One region of the Arthrobacter sp. SAFR-023 genome, then DNA from elsewhere that is predicted to be linked to it. Evidence: riboswitches for the same ligand, from Rfam matches in the RefSeq annotation. Region 1 holds a riboswitch; the other holds the start of a gene.

Region 1 (7,698 bases):
AGGGCTCCCCTTCGGCCCCAACCCCAATGTGCCCGAGCCTGTTGGCCTCGCCGATGTGGCCGCCTGCCTCCTCGAGCTGGGCACCCTGGCGATCGCCGTCGTCCTGCTCCGCGCCAGGCGCAGGGAAACCGGCGGGCCGGAGAGGCAGACGACGGCGTCCGCCCACCTCCGTGCGCTGGCGGTGGTGGGGGTGATCGCCATTGGATCCTTGGGCGTGGCAGGCGCCGTGCCCGGCTGGCTGGTCGATGTGGATACCTCAGGAAACAGCACCCACAGCGTCACGCATTAGGAGCGCGCTTTTCTACACAACGTGATCCAACACAGACGCGACGGCGGCGGGCCCTGACGGGGGCCCCGCCGCCGTCGTTTTAACGAGCAAAAGCGGTGACTGCCAACAGTGGTAACAAGCAATTTACATGCCCGAAACCTACCGCGGTTTCCGGAGTCCTATGTTGTGGGGACTAACGGCATTCGTCCGGGTCTCAGCAAAATGCCACCCACCGATTTTCTGAGTGGAGTTCGAAATGAACGCTGGAGATGTTGCCTGGATCCTCGCAAGTTCCGCACTGGTGTGCATGATGATTCCCGCCCTGGCCCTCTTCTATGGGGGCATGGTGGGGTCCCGCCGGATCCTGAACATGATGATGATGTGCTTCGGCGGAGCCAGCCTGGTGGCCGTGCTGTGGGCACTGTTTGGATACTCGATGGCCTTTGGCAATTCCGTGAACGGCCTGGGCCTGATAGGGGACGTCACGCAGTATGCAGGCCTCGAGCCGATGCTGAAGGATAATCCCGATGCCGCCCTGCCGGCAGCGCTGTTCACGTCCTTCCAGCTGTTCTTCGCCTGCGTCACCACCGCCCTGGTTGCCGGTGCGGCCGCCGGGCGCATGAAGTTCGGCGCCTGGATGGTGTTTGCCGGCGTCTGGGCCACGCTGGTCTACTTTCCCATCGCGCACTGGGTCTTTGCGTTCAACTCCGCGGACGGCTCGGTGACCGGTGGCTGGATCGCCAATGGCATCAAGGCCATCGACTACGCCGGCGGAACAGCAGTGCACATGAACGCCGGCGCCGCCGCCCTCGCCCTGGCCCTGGTCCTGGGCCGCAGCTCCGGCTGGCCCAAGATGGAACACTCCAAGCCGCACAGCCGGCCCCTGGTGCTGGTGGGCGCGGGCCTGCTCTGGATTGGCTGGTTCGGCTTCAACGCAGGCTCTGCGCTGTCCGCCGGGCACGCCGCGTCCGTGGTGTTCCTCAACACCGCGGTGGCCGCCGCGGCGGGGCTGCTCGCCTGGGCACTCGCTGAACGGATCAGGCACGGGGCCACCACCAGCATGGGCGCCGCCTCAGGCCTGATCGCCGCGCTTGTGGCCATCACTCCTGCCTGCGGCGCTGTCAGTCCGCTGGGCGCCGTGGCCATCGGCGCGATCGCCGGTGCTGTCTGCTCGCTGGCGATCGAATGGAAGTTCCGCCTTGGCTTCGACGACTCACTGGACGTGGTGGGCGTGCACCTCGTGGGCGGCATCATCGGCACGCTCCTCATCGGCATCTTCGCCACCAGCAGCGCGCCCAACGGCGTCAGCGGCCTGCTGTACGGCGGCGGCCTGCAGCAGCTGGGCATTCAGTCAGTCGCGACCGTTGCCGTGCTGACCTACTCCTTCGGCATGACCTGGGTGATTGCCAAGGTGGTGGACATGGCCATGGGGCTGCGCATCCACGAAGAGGACGAGCTCCGCGGCATCGACCTCGCGGCCCACGCGGAATTCGCCTACCTGACAGACGAAGACCCGGTGAACCTGGGCGCCGCACGCCCGTCCTGAACCGGATCCTCTGCAGGGACGACGGCCAGATCCTTTGTGAACGCCAACGGCCCTACGGTCTCGGGGTCGGCGGCGAGGTCGAACTGCGCGGCTTACCCGGTGTTCAGGTACAGGTACTTGGCCGGGGCAGCCGCGGGTCGGACGAGGCTGGCGACGCGATCCGGCTGCAGCTGACCGTCGGCGAGCTGCTCCTGTAGTTAACCCCGTTGATTGCTCCGTGGGTGCCCTTTTCACGCTCCAAAACGGCACCTACGGAGCAACGGATGGGAGATTTTGTCCAGATATCGCGGGTTGCGCGGCGTTTTGGGCCCAATATCTGGACAAGAACTCCACTGGTGCGCAGTCAGACGCCGAGGCAGGCGTGTTCTGTGACGCCACCGTCTAGGGTGATTGGGGTTTCAGCCCAAGATGCAAGATGTTGAGACCAGAAAAAACGCGAACGTACAGTTGTGGCTTCCCTTCCGCGGCGGGAAAGGGGCCACGAGTGTACGTTCGCGCTCTGGTTGCGGCCTTTGGTTAGGAGGCTTTGGCGCCCGCGGGGAGGTTCCAGTTCATCGCCGGCTGGGTTTCGACGTTGTTGAACGTGTAGAGGTGGATGCCCGCAAGTGCAGGTTCCATGGTGGCCAGTTCGGAAACCAGGGACCTGGATGAGTAGCTGCCCGCGTTCAGGAGCCTGCGGGCCAGGGGGCCTTTCCGGTTCAGGAACTTCAGCGACGGGCCGACCCCGATTTTGGTGGCCAGCGAGATCAGCTTGGCCCGCGGAACGGCCCCGGCCACCCCAGCCCAGATCGGGAGATCGAGGCCTTCGCGCCGCAGCATTTCCGTGTACCAGCCGATCCTGGGCGCCGAAAAGCACATCTGGGTCACCACGTTCGAGGCCAGATGCTGCTTCTCCAGCAGTGCATCGAGCATCTGCAGCTCGTTGTGTTTCGGATGGCCTTCGGGATATCCGGCGACACCGATGGCCATGGACCCGCCGGTCAGGTCGGCAATGTCCTCCATGAGCCGGCTGCTGTTGCCGTAGGGACCGGCGGGCTCCGGAGCGTCACCTCCGATCGCGAAAACCTCCGTAATCCCCGCAGCCTCGCAGTCACGGAGCATGCCGGCCAGCTGCGCCCGGCTATCGATGCTCCGGGCGGCCAGGTGTGGAATCACCTTGTAGCCCAGCTGGCCAAGCTGGACCGAGGCCCCCACGGTGGCCTTGACCCCGTGGTGCGGGAGGCAGGTTACCGTCAGCGTTGATCCGGCTGAAACGTGCGTCTGTACTTCGGCAACAATGCCGTCGGTGGGAATGATCTCCAGGCGCACCGGCAATTGGTTCGTCATGAGCAACTCCAGGTCTGGTTGGATGGGCTTGTCAGCGGAGGATGACCGTGCGGTTCCCGGACAGGATGATTCTTCCTTCGGCGTGCCAGCGAACAGCATTCGTCAGGGCCTTGCACTCCGCGTCCTTGCCCACGGACACCAGGTCCGCGGGAGTGTAGGTGTGGTCGACCTCAATCACCTGCTGCGCAATGATCGGTCCCTCATCAAGCTCTGAATTCACGTAATGGGCCGTGGCGCCGACAGTCTTCACTCCGCGCTCATGCGCCTGGTGGTACGGTTTGGCACCCTTGAAGCTGGGCAGGAAGGAGTGGTGGATGTTGATGGCCCTGCCGGCGAGCCGGGCGGTGGCCGAGTCGCTGAGAACCTGCATGTAGCGGGCCAGGACCACCAGCTCAACTTCATAGTCATCCACCAGTCCAAGCAGCTCGGCCTCCGCTTCGGCTTTGGTCTCCGGCGTCACGGGGATGTGGTGGAACGGGACCCCGTGCCAGGCTGCGAGCCCTTCCAGGTCAGGGTGGTTGGACACCACCGCCGCTATCTCCACCGGCAGCTCGCCGTTGCGGGCGCGGACCAGCAGGTCGTTGAGGCAGTGATCGTATTTGGACACCATCACCAGGATCCGTTGCTTGCGGCCGTGGCGCTCCAGACGCCAGTCCATGCTCCATTGACCTGCCAGCGGTGCGAAGCTGTCTCGGAGCTGTTCGACGGCGGGCTGTTCGACGGCGGCGGTGTCACCTGCCGTGTCACCTGTCGCGTCACTCGTCGAGGCGAAGTGGACCCTCATGAAGAAATGCCCCGCGGTCCGGTCGCCGAACTGCTTGAGGTCAACGATGTAGCACTCCTGCTTGAGCAGGAAATCCGCGACCGACTGGACTATTCCCAGCGAGTCCGGGCAATGGAAGGTGAGCACAAACTCCCCGCCGGCATCGGGAGTCTGGGCCCCGCGGGCCCGGGCCGCCGCCGTCGGCCTTTCCTCGGTCCTGATCATCACTTGACGCTTTCCTTCTCCTCGAGATGCCGGCTCCCATGCTCGCGGGCGGCGGTCTCCTCAGCCTGTAGTTCATCCTGGAAGGCCGCGTAGCGGGCCAGGTGCGCGGGCCGGCGGCGCAGAACCAGCCAGGCCGCACCGAGCAGGACGAACCAGACGGGGGTAACCAGCAGTGCGGTCAGGGTGTCGGGCTGGGTGGTCAGGGTCCACAGCACGAAGGCGAAGAACGCGAAGACCACCCACACCATGGGGATGCCGCCGGGCATCTTGAACTTGGAGGCGGTGTGCAGGTGCGGGCGACGGCGCCGGAAAGCGATGTAGCTGGCAAGGATGATCGACCAAACGAAGACGAAGCAAACGGCCGAAACGGTGGTGACCATGTCGAACGCCTTGCCGACGTCCTGGCCGGCGTACATGAGCACTACGCCGGAGAGCAGCAGCACGCAGGACAGGAACAGGGCGTTGTTGGGTACCTTGCGGCGGGACAGGCTGCCGAAGGCGGCGGGCGCGTCGCCTTCCTGCGCCAGTCCGTAGACCATGCGGGAGGTGGAGTAGATTCCGGAGTTGGCCGAGGACATCGCCGAGGTCAGCACCACGAGGTTGACCACCGTGGCGGCGGCCCCGAGTCCGGCCAGCGAGAACATCGCAATGAACGGGCTGTGGCCGGCGGCGAACTGGGTCCAGGGCGTGACGGACATCAGGATGATGAGGGCACCCACGTAGAAGAGCAGCACACGGATCGGGATGGAGTTGATGGCCTTGGGAAGGTTCCTCTCCGGGTTCTTGGCCTCTGCGGCCGTGGTGCCCACCAGTTCGATGCCCACAAAAGCGAACACAGCGATCTGGAAGCCGGCCACAAAACCCATGAATTCATTGGGGAAGAAGCCGCCATGGCTCCACAGGTTGGTGAAGCTTGCCTGTCCGGCGTCGCTCTGGAAACCACTGAAGATCATGAACATGCCCACGATGATCAGGGCGGCGATGGCGATGATTTTGATGAGGGCGAACCAGAACTCTGTTTCGCCGAATGCCTTGACTGTGGTGAGGTTCAGCAGCAGCAGGATGGCCACGGTGGCCAGGCCCGGGATCCAGAGGGGCAATCCCGGCCAGAGCTCGCGGGAGTACCCGGCGATGGCGATGACGTCCGCAATGCCTGTGATCACCCAGCAGAACCAGTAGGTCCATCCGGTGAAGAACCCCGCCCACGGCCCCAGCAGGTCGGCGGCGAAGTCGCTGAAGGACTTGTAGTTCAGGTTGCTCAGCAGGATCTCGCCCATGGCCCGCATGACGAAAAAGAGCATGAAGCCGATGATCATGTACACGAAGATCACGGACGGCCCGGCCGCGGAAATGGTCTTGCCGGAGCCCATGAACAGGCCCGTGCCAATGGCACCGCCGATGGCGATCAGCTGGATGTGCCGGTTGCTCAGCTGCCGCTCCAGGCGGGGAGCCTCACCGGCTGAGGAACCGGCTGGGGAGGCAGGGGGATGAATCGTCATAAGGAACTCCATCGTTCAAGTGGCCAATAGCCACACTGATTCGGTTCCTCCCCACTCTGTCTTGGACCTGAGAGATTCCGCGGACATGGTCTTCCGCTTGCACCGTCGGTGAGACAGGACGTGCCTGCCTGCTTTCCAGAGTTGCCTCGCCGCGGCGGTACGTGGGCCTGAGAGTTTCCTGGGGAGGGTTTGCTCCTACGGCGCCTGCTGAACGTACCGGCAGGGCTCTCCCGCCGCAGATCGTAAGCATTTTCAGTTATTTAAAAAAATTTATGTGTGCCGGCGGCGGCCGTCTTGCCGGCCCGGGCCGGTCAGTGCAGCCCCGCTGGCCACCGGATCAGTGTGGTCTCCGTCACGAAGAAATGTCAAACGGGGACCTCCGATTTGGTCTGGGCGGAATTGTCCCGTAACCTGTGAGCCGAATCACCCCACATCTTCATAGCCTTTCGAACCGTGGCGGGAGAGTCCTCCCAGTCATTCACCGGGCAGGCGCCGTAGGAGCAAATCCTCCCCAGGAATCTCTCAGGCCCCCGTACCGCCGCGGCTAGGCAACTCTGGAAAGCAGTTCGGGTAACCGGGCTCACCGACGGTGCAAGCGGAGAATCATGTCCGCGGAATCTCTCAGGTCCAATACAGAGCGGGGAGGAACCCAATCCATGCCGTGCCACACGTGGCCGGCCAGACCTGGAGTTCCTCATGACGATTCAATCTCTTCCATCAACCTTTGCCGACCGGCATATCGGCGCCCGGCGCCAGGCCGATATCGACACCATGCTCAAGACTGTCGGCTATGACACGGTCGACGGCCTCGTGGATACCGCCGTTCCGGCGTCCATCCGCCAGGAGAACCCCCTGCTGCTCACCGCCGCCCTGAGCGAAGTTGAGGTCCTGGCGGAGCTTCGCCGCCTGGCCGCCAAGAACAAGACCGGCGTGCAGATGATCGGCCAGGGCTACTACGACACTGTCACGCCGCCGGTGATCCGGCGCAACGTCCTTGAAGCCCCCGCCTGGTACACCGCGTACACGCCGTACCAGCCGGAGATCTCGCAGGGCCGGCTGGAGGCGCTGCTGAACTTCCAGACGATGGTCCAGGATTTGACCGCACTGCCGGTCGCCAACGCGTCGCTCCTGGATGAAGCGACGGCGGTGGCCGAGGCTGTGCTGCTCATGCGCCGGGCCAACAAGAACAAACAGGCCAAGGACGGCAAGACGGTCCTGGACTCCGACTGCCTCCCCCAGACCATCGCGATCGTGCTGGGCCGCGCCGAAGCCCTCGGCTTCGAAGTGGAGGTGGCGGACCTGTCCCAGGGACTGCCCGACGGCGACATCAACGGCGTCGTCCTCCAGCAGCCCGGCGTTTCGGGCCGGGTGTGGGACCAGACCGGCGTCATCGCGGCCGCCAAGGAGCGCGGCGCGCTGGTGACGGTGGCCGCTGACCTGCTGGCTCTGACCCTGATCACGCCTCCGGGCGAGCAGGGTGCGGACATCGCCGTCGGAACCGCCCAGCGCCTCGGGGTTCCGCTGTTCTTCGGCGGCCCGCATGCCGCCTACATGGCGGTGCGGGCCGGCATGGAGCGCACGCTCCCGGGCCGCATCGTCGGCGTCTCCAAGGACAACGCTGGCGCGCCCGCCTACCGGCTGGCCCTCCAGACCCGCGAGCAGCACATCCGCCGGGAGAAGGCGACGTCCAACATCTGCACCGCCCAGGCGCTGCTGGCCATCGTGTCTTCCTTCTACGCCGTTTACCACGGCCCCGACGGCCTGAAGGCAATCGCCGAGACCGTCCACAACAACGCCCGCGTCCTCGCCACCGCGCTCAAGACGGCGGGCCGTGAACTGGTCAGCGACTCCTTCTTCGACACCCTCACTGTGCGGGTGCCCGGCAAGGCCCACAAGGTCATCACCGCCGCGGAGGCCCGGGGGATCAACCTGCGCCTCATCGATGCGGACACCGTTGGCGTCTCCATTGATGAGACGACGACGGCGGAGGTGCTGTCCGCCGTGGCCGTCGCCTTCGGCGCCGGTCCCGTAGGGGACGCAGTGGGCTTCGAACTTCCGCAAGCCGTGCGGC
Region 2 (7,698 bases), on a different contig from region 1:
CCGACGCTGTCGGCGTCGATGCTGCGGAGGTTGATGCCCTTCTCTTCGGCGGCGGCGATGATGCCGGCGGCCTTGCCCGGGACGGAAACCGTCACGGTGTCGAAGAAGCTGGTGTGTAGGACGTCCAGCCCGGCGGCCTTGAGCGAGGCGGCCAGGGTCTTGGCATGGCCGTGTGCGGTTTCGGCGATCGCCTTCAGGCCTTCGGGTCCGTGGTAGACGGCGTAGAAGGAGGACACGATGGCCAGCAGCGCCTGCGCAGTGCAGATGTTGGATGTGGCCTTCTCGCGGCGGATGTGCTGCTCCCGGGTCTGCAGCGCGAGGCGGTAAGCGGGAGTGCCGGCGTTGTCCTTAGAGACGCCCACGAGGCGGCCGGGAAGGGAGCGTTCCAGGCCCTTCTGCACGGCCATGTACGCGGCGTGCGGTCCGCCGTAGAACAGCGGGACGCCCAGGCGCTGGGCGGAGCCGACGGCGATGTCCGCGCCCTGCTCGCCCGGGGGCGTGATGAGCGTCAGCGCCAGCAGGTCGGCGGCCACCGTGACCAGGGCGCCGCGTTCCTTGGCGGCGGCGATGACCCCGGTGTGGTCGAAGACGCGCCCGGAGACGCCGGGCTGCTGGAGGACGACGCCGTTGATGTCGCCGTCGGGCAGTCCCTGGGACAGGTCGGCGACCTCGACCTCGAAGCCAAGCGCCTCGGCGCGGCCCTTGACGATCGCGATGGTCTGCGGCAGGGAGTCGGCATCCAGGACCGTCTTGCCGTCCTTGGCGTCCTTGTTTTTGTTGGCCCTGCGCATCAGCAGTACGGCCTCTGCCACCGCCGTCGCCTCATCCAGCAGCGACGCGTTGGCGATCGGCAGGCCGACCAGGTCCTGGACCATGGTCTGGAAGTTCAGCAGGGCCTCGAGGCGGCCCTGGGAAATCTCCGGCTGGTACGGCGTGTACGCGGTGTACCAGGCGGGGGCTTCAAGGATGTTGCGGCGGATCACCGGCGGCGTGACGGTGTCGTAGTAGCCCTGGCCGATCATCTGGACGGCGGTCTTGTTCTTGGCCGCGAGATTCCGGAGTTCGGCGAGGGTTTCGACCTCGCTCAGGGCCGGGGAGAGCTCCAGCGGGGAGTCCTGCCGGATGTCTTTCGGCACTGCCGTGTCAACCAGTGCATCGACTGTCTCGTAGCCGACGGCCTTGAGCATGGCTTCGACGTCGGCCTGTCGGCGGGCACCAATATGCCGGTCGACAAAGGAGGCGGAGGCTGAATCTACGGTCAAAAGGAACTCCATAACTAAGGGCGCGGGGTACGCCACAGTGATTCGGGTTCCTCCCCGCTCTGTATTGGACCTGAGAGTTTCCGCGTTGCTGCGCCTACGCACAGCTCCGCTTGCACCGTCGGTGAGCACAGCATGCCCTGAACCGTCCGCGTGTTGGCGGAACATTCAATGCGGGCAGCCTGCTGCTTTCCAGAGTTGCCTTGCCGCGGCGGTACATGGGCCTGAGAGATTCCTGGGGAGGTTTTGCTCCTACGGCGCCTGCTTGTACCTACTTGCAGGACTCTCCCGCCGCAGATCAAAGGCATATTCAGTTGAGCGGTGACAGCTGTCACAGAGGCTATTCTCCTACGCCGGGATCGCGTCTGCAAACTGTGGCGGCGTGGGCTGGCCCACCCCCGGCGCGCAACTACCCGCGCAGCCGGCTTACCCCCGCAGCCGGTCGAGGGCCGCAAGAAGGCTTTCGACGTCGACCGCGGTCTCCGACGGCGTCGCGGCCGGGCCGACGGACAGCATGGCGTTGAAGTACAGCCCGTCCCCCATATAGAGGACGGCCTTGGCGAGGCCAGGTCCGACGTCGCGGGCAATCTCGTCGAGCCACCGCTGCTGGATATGGGCGAACCGGCGCCGGGTCTCCTCGTGCGCCACCTCGGCGAGCCTGGTGGCGGCCACGATCGCACGGTCGAGCGGGGTGTCCGCCCAGACGGACGATTTGATGAAGTAGGCGGCAGCACCCTCGGGAGCCGCCGCCATGGCCTGGGCATCCGCCTCCGCGAACTCGTCCAGCCTGTCCAGCAGGACACTGATCAGCGCTTCCTTGTTCGGAAAGTGATACAGCAGCCCGCCCTTGGACACGCCAGCACGGGCGGCCACGGCGTCAAGTGTGGCGGCACGCTCCCCCACCTCGATCAGCAGGGATTCAAACGCATCGAGCACTGCGCCGCGGGCGACCGGTTTTCTGGGCATGGCTTCCATCATGCCCCTTCGCAGCGGGAGATCTGTAACTATACCGTCTAGACGGTATAGTTAACTTATGACCATGAACCCATCCCTGCCCCGGGAGCGCACACCTGCCGGCCAGGTCTCCAGCGGTGGCGGCGCGCGCGACTGGCTTGCCCTTGCCCTGCTGATGTTCCCTGTCCTCCTGGTGGCCGTGGACAACACCGCGCTGACGTTCGCCCTTCCCGCGGTCGCCCGCACCCTGGACCCCTCGGGCGTGCAGCTGTTGTGGATAGTGGACGCCTACGCCCTTGTCCTGGCCGGACTTCTCGTCGCCATGGGTAGCCTTGGCGACAGGATCGGGCGCCGCCGGCTGCTGCTGGTTGGCATTTCGGGATTTGCGGCGGTCTCAGCGGCATCAGCCTTCGCCCCGAGCGCCGAATGGCTCATTGCAGGCCGCGCGGCCATGGGATTCTTCGGTGCCATGCTCATGCCCTCCACACTGTCCCTGATCCGCAACATCTTCCGGGAGACCGGCAGGCGGAGGCTGGCGGTGGCCATCTGGGCTGCCGGGTTTTCCGGCGGCGCCGCGCTGGGGCCGATCTTCGGCGGCTGGCTGGTGGAGCACTTCTGGTGGGGCGCCGTCCTGCTCGTGGCCGTACCGATCATGCTGCCGCCGCTGGTCTTCGGCCGCTTCCTCATTCCTGAGTCCAAGGACCCCAGCCCGGGACGGGTGGACGGGCCCAGCATTGCACTGTCCATGCTGACCATGGTGCCGGTGGTCTACGGCATCAAGGAACTGGCCACCCACGGCCCCGGCGTGCAGTCCCTCGGAGTTCTGGCGTTTGGCCTGGGCATGTGCTTCGTCTTCGTCCGCCGGCAGCGGGCCCTCGCATCCCCGCTGCTGGACTTATCGCTGTTCAGGAACCGGGTGTTCAGCACTGCGATCACGGCCAACGTCCTGGCGCTGTTCTCCTACAACGGGTTCATCCTATTCTTGGCCCAGCACCTGCAGCTGCTTGAAGGCATGTCGCCCTCGCAATCCGGCACGGCGATGCTGCCTGCCCTTACTGCCATGGTGGTGGCGGGACTGCTGGTGGTTCCGCTGGTCCGGAAGGTTCGCCCCGGGTTCGTGGTGGCCGCGGGACTGGCGCTGAGCGCCACCGGTTACGCCCTCGTGGCGTTCGGGAATCACGACGCCGGTCCCACAGTGCTGCTGGCCGCCCTCCTTATTCTGGCGCTGGGTGTGGGATCTGCCGAGACCATCTCGAACGACCTGATTCTCGGAGCGGTGCCCGCGGACAAGTCCGGAGCGGCCGCAGCGATCTCGGAGACCGGATACGAAGTGGGCTCACTCTTGGGCACAGCCATCCTGGGATCGATCCTGACCGCGTCGTACCAGCAGCACCTTTCCCTGCCCGACTCAGTTGCCCAAACCATCCCGGCGGCGTCCGCAGACCAGGCCAGGGAAACGCTGGCCGGCGCCATGGAGCTGGTCGGGTCGCTGCCGACCCCGGTGGCCGAGGGCCTCACGGCGGCCGCCCGGGCAGCGTTTGATTCGGGTGTCCACATCACAGCGGCGATTGCGCTGGTACTGATGGCGGGAGCCTCGGTGCTCGCCGCCGTCGTACTTCGCCGCGTTCCGCGCGCGAAGTAGCCGGGACCCAGTAACCGGCGCCGCACCCACGGCAGCCGACACAGCAACGGGCAGCCCCGGAGAAATTCCTCCGGGACTGCCCCTACTCCAGCCGGCGGCGCGCGGCGCGCCGGCTACTTGGCGTCAGGGTGCGTGACGCTGGCCGACGCCTTCATGTTCTCGGCGCCTACCATCCACGCATACTGCTCGAGCTTTTCGATGAAGGTGTGCAGCAGGTCCGCGGTGGTGGGGTCTTCCTCATCCACCTCGTCATGGACCTTGCGCATGGTACCCACGGCCGCTTCGAGTGCGGCGACTATGCGGTCGATCGCATCCTTGGTGCTGATGAGCCCGTCGGGGAACTGCGGAAGGTGGGTCGCCTTCGCCACAGTGGCGCTGCGCCCGTCCGGCAGGGCATGCAGGGCGCGCATGCGCTCCGCCATGTCATCGGCAAAGGCCCGGGCGGCATCGACGATCTCGTCCAGCTGAAGGTGCAGATCCCTGAAGTTGGTTCCAACGATGTTCCAGTGCGCCTGCTTGCCCTGGATGTGCAGTTCGATCAGGTCCGCCAGAACGGCCTGCATGTTGTTGGTCAGTGTCGGTGAAGCCTTCATGAATCCTCCTCGAATAGTCCAGTGGTTTCGACGCTACCGCAGGCACTCGGGCACAGCGAGCACCGGAACCCGAATTTCACGATCAGCTTACTTACTATTTTGCGGCCCACGCCCAAGGGTCATAAACGAGCGGCATTCAATATGCCCTTGCCACACTCGCGCGGCACGTGCATACTAAATGAACGTCATTCATTTAGTGACGGTCGTCTCACTGGAGAAATCATCATCATGATCGAAATAACCTGCCTCAACGCGCCAGCTTCGCTCGCCCGGACAGAGCCGTCCGGACGTCCAGCCTTGAGGGTCGGCGTGGTGCAGCACCGCTGGCACAGCAGCGCCGCCGCACTCCACGCGGAACTCAACGACGGCATCGACCGTGCCGCCCGGCTGGGCGCCACCGTGGTGTTCCTGCCCGAGCTCACCCTCTCCCGCTACCCCGCAGACCAGGTGCCGGAGAATGACCTTGGGCGGCAGGGCGAGGACCGGCCGCGCCCTTCCGACGCCGCCGAGGACCTGCTGACCGGCCCCACCTTCCGCTTCGCCGCCGACGCCGCCCGACGGAACGGCATCACCGTGCACGCCTCGCTCTACCAGCGCGCCGGCAACCCGGACGGCCCGGATGACGGACTGGGGCTGAACACCTCCATCCTCGTGTCCTCGTCCGGCGAGCTCCTGGCCCGCACCCACAAGCTGCACATCCCGGTGACCGCCGGATACTACGAGGACAAGTTCTTCCGCCAGGGTCCGTCCGCGGAGGACGCCTACAGGGTCCACGCCCCGGCTGAACTCAGCGGCGCCCGGCTGGGCATGCCCACCTGCTGGGACGAGTGGTTCCCCGAACTGGCCCGCATGTACTCCCTCGGCGGCGCCGAACTGCTGGTGTACCCGACGGCGATCGGTTCCGAGCCGCTGTTCCCGGACTTTGACACCCAGCCCCTCTGGCAACAGGTCATCGTGGGCAACGGCATCGCCAACGGCCTGTTCATGGTGGTCCCCAACCGCTGGGGCCAGGAGGGCAGCCTGAACTTCTACGGCTCCTCCTTCATCTCCGACCCCTACGGCCGCATCCTGGTGCAGGCGCCCCGCGACGAGTCGGCCGTCCTCGTGGCCGACCTCGACCTGGACCAGCGCCAGGACTGGCTGACGCTGTTCCCGTTCCTGACCACCCGTCGCCCGGACACCTACGCCCGGCTCACCGAGCCGGTCCGCCCGGAGGAGCCGTTCGGCAGCGAGGTTTCGACGGGCTCAACCAGCGGGGTTTCGGCAAGCTCAACCAGCGAGGACGCGACCTCAACCGGCGAGCGGGTGAACGCATGAGCACGTGGTGCATGCCGGCCGAAACGGCGCGCCAGGAGCGGCTTTGGATGGCCTTCCCCACCGGCGGCTACACCCTTGGGGACACCGCCGCGGAGGCGCACGCCGCCCGCTCCGTCTGGGCCGCCGTCGCCAATGCCGCCGTCCAGTTTGAACCGGTCACCATGGTGGTGGACCCGTCCGACGTCGGAACCGCCGCCCGCTACCTGTCCCCCGCCGTCGAGGTGCTGACGGCGGAACTCAACGACGCCTGGATGCGCGACATCGGCCCGACATTCGTCCTGGACGGAAACGGCGCCCTGGGTGCGGTGGACTGGGTCTTCAACGGCTGGGGCGCCCAGGACTGGGCGAGCTGGGACAAGGACTCGCTGGTCGCCGCCGAAGTGGCCGGCCGCTCCCGCGCCCGGCACCTCGTGTCCGAACTGGTCAACGAGGGCGGCGGCATCCAGGTGGACGGCGAGGGCACGGTGCTTGTCACCGACACGGTGCAGCTGGATCCGGGCCGCAATCCCGGACTGAGCAAGGCTGACGTCGAAGCTGAACTGGCCAGGACCATCGGCGCCAAAAAGGTAATCTGGCTGCCGCGGGGGCTCACCCGTGACTCCCAGCGGTTCGGAACGCGCGGGCACGTGGACATCGTTGCCGCCATCCCGTCCCCCGGCACCCTGCTGGTCCATTCCCAGCAGAACCCCGCCCACCCGGACTACGAGGTGAGCCGCGAAATCATCAGCTTCCTGTCCTCCACCACGGATGCCGCCGGACGGGAATGGTCCATCATCGAGGTGCCGGCGCCCGTTGCCCTGACGGACCCGGAAGGCTTCGTGGACTACAGCTACATCAACCATGTGGTGGTCAACGGCGGCGTCATCGCCTGCACGTTCTCCGACCCCAACGACGAGAAGTCGCTCCGCATCCTCGCGGACGCATATCCCGGGCGCACAGTTGTGGGGATCGATGCCCGCGAACTCTTCGCCCGCGGCGGGGGCATTCACTGCATCACCCAGCAGCAGCCCGCTGCCGTCTAGAAAGGGCCAGTCATGAGCCAAACCACGCGTCAGAGCATCCCGCCCGGCGGGAAGAACGCTTCCCCGGCCGGCGAGGCAACGCACGGCATCACCGGGAAGGGCCTGAAGGGCGGGCAGCTGGGCCTCCTGGCCGTCGTCGTCCTGGGTATTTCGACCATCGCCCCGGCCTACACGCTGACCAGCGCCCTGGGCCCCACCGTGAATGAGGCAGGGCTCCAGCTGCCGGTGATCTTCCTCATCGGCTTCATCCCGATGATCCTGGTATCGCTCGCCTACCGGGAGCTGAACGCGGACTCCCCGGACAGCGGCACCACGTTCACCTGGGTCACCAAGGCGTTCGGCCCGTGGGTTGGCTGGATGGGCGGCTGGGGCCTGCTGGCCGCCAACATCATCGTGCTGTCCAACCTCGCCGGGGTGGCGGTGGACTTCTTCTACCTCTTCCTGGCACAGGTCACCGGGTCCCCCGAACTGGCGGATCTGGCCGCCAACAAGCCGCTGAACGTGCTGACGTGCTTCGTCTTCGTGGCGCTGGCCGTGTGGGTCAGCTACCGCGGCCTGCACACCACCAAGGTGGTCCAATACGGGCTGGTGGGATTCCAGCTGGTGGTTTTGGGCCTCTTCGTCGCCATGGCGTTCGCCAACTGGTCCACGTCCAGCACCGCCATCCCGTTCAGCTGGGAATGGTTCGACGTGACAAAGATCGAGACGTTCGGCCAGGTTGCCGCCGGCATCTCGCTGTCCATCTTCGTCTACTGGGGCTGGGACGTGTGCCTGACGGTCAACGAGGAAACGGCCAACGGGAAGAAGACCGCGGGCCTCGCCGGCACCCTGACGGCCGTCGTCGTCCTGGGCATTTACCTGCTGGTGACCATCGCCACCATGATGTTTGCCGGCGTCGGGGACACGGGGAT

What was found. Region 1 has a riboswitch for glycine ahead of ACTHQX_RS10920 (glycine dehydrogenase (aminomethyl-transferring)). Riboswitches for the same ligand answer to the same signal wherever they lie in the genome.
Region 2: linked by a shared signal. The riboswitch ahead of ACTHQX_RS20445 (glycine dehydrogenase (aminomethyl-transferring)) and the one ahead of ACTHQX_RS10920 (glycine dehydrogenase (aminomethyl-transferring)) in region 1 are both predicted to bind glycine.

The regions. Positions count from the first base shown of each region.
Region 1 is NZ_JBQCMF010000008.1:199,140-206,837, forward strand. Features, by position in the region: gene ACTHQX_RS10895 (hypothetical protein) at 1-289, shown strand, start outside; gene ACTHQX_RS10900 (ammonium transporter) at 525-1,814, shown strand; gene ACTHQX_RS10905 (methylenetetrahydrofolate reductase) at 2,331-3,140, opposite strand; gene purU (formyltetrahydrofolate deformylase) at 3,172-4,128, opposite strand; gene cycA (D-serine/D-alanine/glycine transporter) at 4,128-5,627, opposite strand; glycine riboswitch at 5,773-5,870, opposite strand; glycine riboswitch at 6,075-6,175, shown strand; partial or broken gene ACTHQX_RS10920 (glycine dehydrogenase (aminomethyl-transferring)) at 6,324-7,698, shown strand, end outside.
Region 2 is NZ_JBQCMF010000025.1:32,934-40,631, reverse strand. Features, by position in the region: partial or broken gene ACTHQX_RS20445 (glycine dehydrogenase (aminomethyl-transferring)) at 1-1,274, opposite strand, end outside; glycine riboswitch at 1,462-1,560, opposite strand; gene ACTHQX_RS20440 (TetR/AcrR family transcriptional regulator) at 1,686-2,225, opposite strand; gene ACTHQX_RS20435 (MFS transporter) at 2,293-3,855, shown strand; gene ACTHQX_RS20430 (Dps family protein) at 3,969-4,448, opposite strand; gene ACTHQX_RS20425 (nitrilase-related carbon-nitrogen hydrolase) at 4,677-5,765, shown strand; gene ACTHQX_RS20420 (agmatine deiminase family protein) at 5,762-6,787, shown strand; gene ACTHQX_RS20415 (APC family permease) at 6,800-7,698, shown strand, end outside.